Regions from separate parts of the Exiguobacterium sp. RIT341 genome, predicted to be linked through region 1. Evidence: riboswitches for the same ligand, from Rfam matches in the RefSeq annotation. Region 1 holds a riboswitch; each other region holds the start of a gene.
What was found. Region 1 has a riboswitch for S-adenosylmethionine ahead of mtnK (S-methyl-5-thioribose kinase). Riboswitches for the same ligand answer to the same signal wherever they lie in the genome.

Region 1 (3,268 bases):
AGTCGTGCTCCCTGCAGTAATGGTCGCGTCTCACTCGCAAAAACAGATAATTCAATGCCGCGTTCTTTTGCGATATAGAACGGCGCAAGTGCTGTTCCATAAGCAGCGGTCGCAATCGATCCAGCATTACAGATCGTTAGGATCCGGTTACCTGACTGGAACAATTCAAGTGCATGAATCCCGATTTGACGTGACGTCTGCGCATCCTGATCGTATAAGGCAATCGTTCGCTGCTCGAGCCGTTCGCGGATCTCTTCTACCGACGTCCCGTCTTGAATGATTGGATTCAATTGATCAAGGACATTTCGTAAGTTAACAGCCGTCGGTCGTGTCGCGAGTAACGTCGCTGATGTCTCAAGCAAAGTCTGCTTATAGATCGACAGTTCTGCTTCAAACCGGTACGCCTCTTGAACGAGTACGAATCCGCCAAATAAACTGATCGCAGGCGCCCCTCGGACGCGCAGTTGTTTAATCGCTTCGACCGCTTGTGCAAGATCGGTAATGACTTCATAGTGTTCTTCCTGCGGTAGACGTGTCTGATCGAGAATCGTCAAGACACGATCTTCATAACGAATACTTTGAACGAATGTACTCATCGGCTAAGTTCCTCCGTTACGTCGAAGTTTCGTAAATCATCAAATGTCCGGCATTCGGTCCGACGTTTGATTAACGCCGATCCTAAACGTAAAGCATGTTGTTTTCGTTCTAGTCGTTCCGTCATAGAACTAATCGTTTCTAAATCAGCGACTGGTGCGAGTCCGATCGTCCGACGAATCAGTTCGCAACCGGCAAAGCCAAGGGCATCCTGCAAGATCGTGCTCAGTACATCGTCGACGAGTCCCGATGTCCGGAATGGTTCGACGGCTTCGCGTTCCCATAAGGCGCGGAACGTCGAAGCGAACGTCAGCCAGAACGTATCGATGTCGCGAATCCGGGCATCACGAAGTGCTGAATAATCCGGGTATGCTGCAAAGAATAAGTGGGCGATGAACTGTCCGACATCAAATCCGAATGGACCATAAAAGGCGAATTCTGGATCGATGACTTTCGTTTCCGTTGCCGAAGCAAAGATGCTTCCTGTATGTAGATCGCCGTGTAGCAACGCATCTCCTTTCGTGATGAAAAGCGCTTCGAGTTTTGCGACTTCGCGTTTCAACTCATCGTCCGCCCATAGACGTGCCACCTCTTCTTCAAGCCCGGCTTCAATCTCGTTCGTCTCCGCGTCATGGAACGGATCCGTGAAGATTAATTTTTCCGTGATGTCGCACAAGTCCGGATTGTAGTACGTTCGGGCGACACGTTTTTTTTCAACCGGACCAAGCGCAAAGTCCGATGTATGGAATAAAGTCCGAGCGAGATAAGAACCAATATGTTCCGCAAGCAACGGATACTGTTCACCTGCGAGTAAACCGCTTCGAACGATTGTCAGATGTGAAAGATCTTCCATGGCCGTATACGCCTCGTCGTGACTAGCATGAAAAACACGCGGTACGAACGGCACGGCATGCCGGGCGAATTCACGGAGTGCGGATTGCTCGATCCACGCCCGCTCGAGTGATAGTGGCCAGCTTTCACCGACGACTTTCGCGTACGGAAGTGCTTGTTTTAGAATCAATCGATGTTCACCTTCTCGAATTCGAAAGACAAGATTGAGATTGCCGTCGCCAATCTCTTCTGCTTCGACGGCTCCGTCGCCGATCAGTCCTAGTGAGCGGACCCGTTCGATCGCGTCCTGTTCTGTAAATGCTTTGTATGTCATCTCAGTTCCCCCTGTGTGATACACGAAAAAGCGCCTCTTTTCGTCATCGAAAAGAGGCGCAGGAAAGTCACTGCGTCCTCTTATCTCTCAGACGAAACGTCTGTTGGATGTAGCACCGTGCCAAGTGGTCGGTTGCTGCGGCGTCATCGGGCCAATTCCCTCTGCCAACTCGCGATAAGAGTCGTATGTAGTTGTCGTGTGTGATATTGATTTGAATCTTACGCAATCCTCTTCCCTGCTGTCAAACTAAAATCAGGGAGAAATGGACATCGTTTTCATGCCATCTATAGAAAGAGTATTTTCAAAAAAATAAATTTTCTAAAAATAGTTTGACAAGTCGTGACTCTCATGTAAAAATTGCAATTAGATTTCACAATTTCATCCAATTCTTATCAAGAGCAGACGGAGGGACAAGCCCTACGATGTCGCAGCAACCGACCTTTTGGCACGGTGCTAATTCTTGCAGCTACTAAGCTGACAGATAAGAGTCCACGTTCGAATCATTCATGGTCTCTTGTCGCTGACAAGAGACCATTTTTTTATTGAAGGAGGAAAGACATGGCTTACATCACAGCTACTTATCAATTGACCGCCCGCGATCGACTGGAGCAACGCGCCGAACAACTCGCGCTTGGTCTGACGGTTGGTTCCTGGACGGAGCTGAATCATCTTGAGCAACAACAACTCGCCTCATTCAAAGGAGAAGTCGTACATACGGAAGAGCGCGACGGTAAAGGCTATATCACGATTCGTTACCCGGAACACAATGTATCGCGCGACTTTTCTGCGATCTTGACGACCGTCTTCGGGAAACTCTCACTCGACGGTGAAATCAAATTAACAGAACTGCTACTACCCGATACATTCACGTCGGATTTTCCAGGTGCGAAGTTCGGGATTGAAGGGATTCGTTCCTTGATTGGTGTCGAAGATCGTCCACTGTTAATGAGCATCTTCAAAGGGGTCATCGGACGCGATTTATCGTTCCTTCGTGATCAACTCGAAGGACAACTTGCTGGTGGGATCGATCTCGTCAAGGACGATGAGATCCTATATGACAATCCGTTGACACCGACGATTGATCGGGCACGGATCGGACGTGAGGTTATCGATGCTCATTTCCACCGGACCGGTAAACGTGCGTTGTATGCGATCACACTTAGTGGTCCCGTCTTTACGCTCAAGGATCAAGCCAAACGATTGATTGACGCTGGAGCAACTGCTTTCTTGTTGAATACCTTCACATACGGACTCGACGTCTTACGTGAATTGGCAAGTGATCCGGAGATCAACGTTCCCATTTTCAATCATCCGGCTTACAGCGGTGCATTGATTGCCAGCCCGAACCACGGTGTTGCAGCGCCTGTCTTACTTGGCACATTACCGCGCGTTGCTGGTGCAGACTTAACACTATTCCCGTCACCTTACGGCAATGTCGCTCTTCCGAAGGACGTCGCCCGCGGCATCGCGGTCGAAGCGACTCGCCTCGGTCAGACGAAAGCGATTTTC
Region 2 (3,268 bases), on a different contig from region 1:
CGTCGACGAGTAGCACTTCATACTCTCTTTCGAGTACTCGAATCAAAGCTTCACTCGGACGGGCACGCAGTTGTAACGGATAGACTAATACGATGATTCCTGTTGGTTGTTCAACCACAAACTCACCTCTTCACTTCATACTTCCTTTTCACGATACCTTATTTCAAACGCAAACGAAACCGTCCCGAGACGGATTTCACGAGGCAACATGGCGAAGACGAACGACTGATTCCGCTTGCCCAAACACTTCTTCCGTCATCTCACTAAGTTCTTCAAAACCAAATGAGGTCAGGAATTGACGCGCTTTATAGTTACGTGCTTCCACGTAGACTTCGAGTGGGACGGCTCCTTGTCGTTCGAGTTCACGAATCAGACGTCTTCCGATTCCGTTTTGCTGATATTCCGGCAAGACGTAAAGCCGAATGATCTCCCATGTTCCTTCGACATCAACAGCATGAATGAAACCGACGATTTCCTCGTCGATGATTCCGACATAAAAATACTCTCCCCGTGCTTCTTCCGCCGTCCGGATTGCACGAACGACTTCTTCTTGCGGATACGCCTCCTGCACGAAATGCGCTTTCGAACGTTCGGAATAGATTTCTTCATAAGTATCCAACCAAGATGTGATAGCAATGTCATGAATACGTCCTGCATCAGCTGGAATAGCTTCGCGTATTTCCATAATCGGAACCCCCCTTTATACTCATACAAATCGACTCATGTACTTTTACCCTTTTCTAGAAAAAACATTCGTTTCCTGCAAAGTTCCGCGGAAACAAAAAAGCCCGAAAACCCACGTAGGATTTCCGGACTTTTTGATTATGCGAAACGTTTTGCTTGTTCTTCAAGAACTGCTGCTTTATCTGTTTGCTCCCATGGAAGCTCAACATCTGTACGACCGAAGTGACCGTATGCAGCTGTTTGACGATAGATCGGACGACGGAGATCAAGCATGTTGATGATTCCAGCCGGACGAAGATCGAAGTTTTCAGCAACCAATTCGACGAGTTGTGCTTCAGGAAGTTTTCCTGTGCCGAATGTATCAACTGCGATTGATACAGGGTGCGCGACACCGATTGCGTACGCAAGTTGAACTTCTGCTTTGTCTGCAAGACCTGCAGCAACGAGGTTCTTCGCGACGTAACGTGCTGCGTATGCAGCTGAACGGTCGACTTTTGTTGGATCTTTACCTGAGAATGCTCCACCGCCGTGGCGTGCGTATCCACCATACGTATCAACGATGATCTTACGACCAGTCAATCCAGCATCTCCTTGTGGTCCGCCAATGACGAAACGACCAGTTGGGTTGATGAAGAATTTCGTTGCTGCGTCGATGTATTCAGCCGGGATGACCGGTGTGATGACGTGTTCTTTCAAATCAGCTTGGATTTGCTCAAGCGTAACTTCTTCCGCATGTTGTGTCGAGATGACGATCGTATCGACACGAACCGGCTCGTTGTTCTCGTTGTATTCGACCGTGACTTGTGTTTTTCCGTCCGGACGAAGGTAGTCGAGTTGACCGTTTTTACGCACTTCTGCCAAACGGCGTGCGAGACGGTGCGAAAGCGAAATTGGAAGTGGCATGAGTTCTGGTGTTTCTTTCGTTGCGTAACCGAACATAAGACCTTGGTCTCCTGCACCGATTGCATCGATTTCTGCATCAGACATGCTACCTTCACGTGCTTCAAGCGCTTGGTCGACACCAAGAGCGATATCTGCTGATTGCTCATCGATCGATGTCAATACAGCACATGTATCCGCATCGAAACCGTATTTCGCGCGTGTGTAGCCGATTTCACGAATCGTTTCACGAACGACTTTTGGAATGTCGACGTAAGTGGATGTCGTGATCTCACCTGCAACGAGAACGAGACCTGTTGTAACAGAAGTTTCTGCCGCAACACGTGCGTTTGGATCCGCTGCAAGAATCGCATCGAGGATTGAATCCGAAATTTGGTCACAGATTTTATCTGGATGACCTTCAGTGACTGACTCCGACGTGAATAGTCGGCGATTAAGGTTTGTCATGTATGACCCTCCCAAAAAAGAATTTGACGGTGTACTCATTTCCCCTAGTTGAGTGGGACGGTAAAATGAAAAAAACCTTTCCAAGTCCAAAAAATGGTCAGGGAAAGGTTGTGCGTTCTTCCTTTACCCTCTTATCGTTCGAAGTGTTTACTTCGCTTCAGGAGAGCACCTTTTCCCTCATTAATATATGAATTAATGTAGGACGGTTGCCGGGTTTCTTCGGGCCTTGTTCCCTCCACCTGCTCAGAATAAGAGTATCCGTTACGAATTACATGATATAAAGTTGTACCTACTCTGTCAAGCAAGGTTTCAAATTCTAGTCGAAACTTTTTAAAAGAGATGTTAAACTATTAATGCTGAAAGCGTTTCCAGATAAATAGAAATCAGCACCAGAAAATGATTGCGCTCCCTTTAGTATGTCATATATAATGAATGTGTCATACTAAATGCAGTGAGCCAAAACCAACGTAGGGGAAAGGTGGGGTCAGGATGCCGATGACGGTCCTGAATATCGAAGAACTACTCAAGAAAGAGCATGTGTTCAAACAACTATCTGTTGCTGAACTTGTCGAACATGCGATTCGAAACGAAGAAGGTGTCCTTGCTGAGAACGGCGCACTATCTGTAGAAACGGGGAAATTTACAGGTCGTTCACCGAAAGATAAGTTCATCGTCCGTGATTCTTCCTGCGAGTCTCACATCGATTGGGGTCATGTTAACCAACCGATGGATGGAGACAAATTTGAACAATTGTTACAAAAGGTTCTTCGTTACATGAACGAAGCCGATCAGCTCTACTACACAGAAGCTGCTGCTGGGGCAGATACGCACTTCACCCTTCCGGTTCGTGTGCTCACACAATACGCTTGGCATAACCTGTTTGCCAAACAACTCTTTTTACGCGAGTATCCTGAAGTGGCTGCCTTCGAACCGTTCACGGTCGTCTACGCGCCACATTTCAAAGCAGATCCTACCGTTGACGGAACGAATTCCGAGACATTCATCGCCATGTCGTTCGAACACCGGATCGTCTTGATCGGCGGAACCGAATATGCGGGCGAAATCAAAAAATCGATCTTTTCTGTCATGAACTACCTCTTACCACAAGAAAATGTCCTTTCGATGCACTGTTCAGCAAACGTCGGACACGAAGGCGACGTCGCCTTGTTCTTCGGTCTATCCGGTACTGGTAAGACCACCCTGTCAGCAGACGATAGCCGTCAATTGATCGGTGACG
Region 3 (3,268 bases), on a different contig from region 1:
TGTTCGAGTTCAGTCGCAAGCGCACCATCTAAAATTAGGAAAGGAACTTCCTGTAATCGTTGATCAACTGGATTTTTGATTCGGGACATCTTCAACACTCCGTTTCTGAGAAGAATTCGTGAACGCATGAACGACATAACAGATCACGATGAATGGGATACCGCAATACAAGGCGACTCGTTGCGTCGGATCAAATCCGATACCAATCAGGGAAATCAAACAGACGACGAAAGCGGCGATCGGTACCAATGGAAAGAGTGGTGTACGATAGACCAATTCGTCGACCGTATGCCCTTCGCGGAGGAATTGTTTCCGGAAGCGATACTGCGCAACGCTGATACTCATCCAGACGACGACGACAGCAAGGCCGGAAATCGAGACGAGCGCAATATAGACACTTCCTGCTGCATAGATGCTAGACAGCAAAGCAAGTCCTCCGCCAAGCATGCTGAACAATACAGCTCGAAGTGGAACCCCACTTGGCGTCACCTGGGCGAAGAAGCGCGGAATCATGCGTTCGTTCGCAAGCGACCAAAGCATCCGGGAGGCAGCGTAAAGCCCAGAGTTCGCTGCCGACAAGATCGCTGTCAGAATGACGAAGTTCATCACGTCTGCCGCATACGGAATTCCGATTCGTTCGAACACCGCAACGAACGGACTTTCGAGCACGCCCTTCCCTTCCGTTGGCAATAAGACGGCTAATACGATGATCGTACCGACGAAAAAGAGGACGAGTCGCAAAATCGTTGTTCGGATCGCAAGCGGAATCGTCCGCTTCGGATCGACCGCTTCACCCGCTGCGACGCCGATCAATTCCGTTCCTGAGTAAGCAAAGTTCACAGCAAGCATCGTCATGAAGATCGCAAATGCTCCATTTGGAAACAATCCTCCTTCCGTTAAGGAAGAAAAGAATGGTGCTGGGCTACCATCTTGTAATGGGATGAAGCCAACGATGGCTCCCGCACCAAGTAAAATGAAAGCAATGATCGTTACGACCTTAATGGCGGAGAACCAAAACTCGACTTCAGCAAATACGCGGACCTTCAAGACGTTGATACCAAGGATCATCGCAGCGAATAATGCACTGAACACCCAGACTGGAATCGACGGGAACCAACGTTGCATTAAAATGCCTGCTGCCGTGAATTCTGAACCAAGGGCGACCGTCCACGTCAGCCAGTAGAGCCAGGCCACCGTATAACCGGTACCGGTTCCGATATACTTCGTTGCGTACTTATGGAATGATCCGGTTTCCGGCATGTGTACAGCGAGTTCGCCAAGACTTAGCATGACTAAGTAGACGACGACGGCTCCTATCAAATACGACAAAATCGTTCCGACACGTCCCGCTTGTTCCAACGTATAACCTGTACTTAAAAATAATCCTGTTCCAATGACGCCTCCTAACGACAGCATGATCAGATGACGTGATTCCATCTTGCGTCGAAAAGCTCCGCTCGTTTTCATGAATCCATTTCCTCCTCGTTCCACCTATTTCAAACAAAAAACGCATCCTCACGGATGCGTCGGTCGACAATTCGGAAATCTTATCGATCGGGTGCAACACCCGCAGGAATTAGCACAGTATCTTTCGACCTGTTGCTGAGGTTTCATAGGGCCAGTCCCTCCACCTCTCTGGATAAGTATGTAATTGTTCCTAACCCTATCAAGTCTTTTCCGAATTGTCAACGCAATTCAGAATACTCCTATTAAAAAACATTCCGTATCGTAATGATCCGGAATGTTAGAACGTTTTATTTTTTAGCAAATAAATCCGCTGTCTTTAAGGCTGCCCGAACCGCTTTCCGGTTCAATGTTCCTTGCTGATGCTTCATTTTCTTCGTTTGAGCAGCCAGTTGTGCTTTGAGCGCCGCAATTTCCTGATCTTTTTGAGTCGTCGTTGTCTGTTTCTGCAATGCTTTGATTTTCTTATCTTTTTCGGCCAATTGCGCTTTTGCCTGTTTTTGCGCATCCGCGATCTTCTTCTCTTGTTCCGGGAAGAAGCGTTCGAAACGAGCTACTGCTTCTTCGAGACTCACGCCAGAAATCGGTTGAACCGGTGGAAGTAGTTCCGCTTGCGCCATTTGACGGTCAAACGGTACATTCTCAGGATAGTTCGTCTCTTGATAAATGTGTTCAAGATCATTCACGTTCAAGAAATCAACGAAGTTGTCGAAGTTACGTGCTTGAACACGTACTGGACTTTGGAAATCAGCATTGGCTACGACGTCGGATAATTGTGTATCCGCTTTGATGTCGTTCGCCCAAATATGCGTCAACTGATGATAATCCGTTAGTTCGCGCATTCGTGCATCCTTTGGAATGAGGATACTCGGCGTACCCGCAAGCGTTGCTGTGATATTTCCATGCAAGCGCGCACCAAAACTGAGGTCTGCCTGCCCGATGAAATCGAACCATGTTTGTGCGTTCAAGAAGAAACGAACACGATCGTTCATGTAAGCAGGATCCGACATCTTCACCGGATAGTTCGTCACGGACAAATCTGCGATCGGATGCGTTCCTGTATACGTCAATTTCAGTTCCTTCATCCATTGGGGAATGAAGTAATGATTCGGATACTCTTCCATTCCGCGCGTAATGAAATCAAGAACATTTTGTGGTGCTAAACGTGACGAGTTGACCGTAATCATCGACTCGGGCGTAATGTTCGTTTCACGAATATGTAAGTCGCGACCAAACGCGTACATCGAAGGACATCCGATGACACGATGATCAATGCCTTCGCGAAAACCAAGACGCGTCAAGTATTTCGACGTGATTTCCCCACGAAGACCAAGCATGCTTGAGCGCTCGAGAACGGCACTGACGAATGCTTTAACATCTTCATCGAACGGGAATCCACCATCTAAGTCTGGTTCAAACGGTGCACGTAATCCTACACCAATAACGACGACTGGAATTTTTAATTTCTTGATAAGGCGGGTGTACTTCCGCAACGTCGGTACGAATTCTTTTCGGAATGCGTCCGCTAACGGAATGACATAAAGATCAAAGTTGGCATTGATTTCGTCCGCCCGTTCTTCATCGTAATAGTAATAGTCCGGTGTAATCGTCGTACCTTCTGTCATCAACGTCCGAAAGATACTGTATTGATAAATGAGATTTCCAACGTTTCCTCCAATGGAATTATGTTTCATCAAATAAGGAGCATCGAACTGTTCGAATGGTGTCATACCTGCACGAATAATAATACGTTTCATAATGGATAAACTTCCCCTCTCGTCTGCTTCATTCGTCCTTGCAAGAA

Region 2: it holds a riboswitch for S-adenosylmethionine, as region 1 does, so the genes downstream of both, metK (methionine adenosyltransferase) here and mtnK (S-methyl-5-thioribose kinase) in region 1, are expected to answer to the same signal.
Region 3: it holds a riboswitch for S-adenosylmethionine, as region 1 does, so the genes downstream of both, BW42_RS12720 (amino acid permease) here and mtnK (S-methyl-5-thioribose kinase) in region 1, are expected to answer to the same signal.

What each region holds. Positions count from the first base shown of each region.
Region 1 covers NZ_JFYW01000009.1:15,300-18,567, forward strand. Annotated here, with positions in the region: gene mtnA (S-methyl-5-thioribose-1-phosphate isomerase) at 1-596, opposite strand, end outside; gene mtnK (S-methyl-5-thioribose kinase) at 593-1,759, opposite strand; SAM riboswitch class I at 1,837-1,940, opposite strand; SAM riboswitch class I at 2,146-2,247, shown strand; gene BW42_RS11040 (2,3-diketo-5-methylthiopentyl-1-phosphate enolase) at 2,318-3,268, shown strand, end outside.
Region 2 covers NZ_JFYW01000001.1:83,160-86,427, reverse strand. Annotated here, with positions in the region: gene BW42_RS00465 (serine aminopeptidase domain-containing protein) at 1-118, opposite strand, end outside; gene BW42_RS00460 (GNAT family N-acetyltransferase) at 197-685, opposite strand; gene metK (methionine adenosyltransferase) at 823-2,031, opposite strand; SAM riboswitch class I at 2,160-2,286, opposite strand; gene pckA (phosphoenolpyruvate carboxykinase (ATP)) at 2,521-3,268, shown strand, end outside.
Region 3 covers NZ_JFYW01000010.1:64,823-68,090, reverse strand. Annotated here, with positions in the region: gene mmuM (homocysteine S-methyltransferase) at 1-89, opposite strand, end outside; gene BW42_RS12720 (amino acid permease) at 64-1,467, opposite strand; SAM riboswitch class I at 1,545-1,646, opposite strand; gene BW42_RS12715 (polysaccharide pyruvyl transferase family protein) at 1,755-3,221, opposite strand.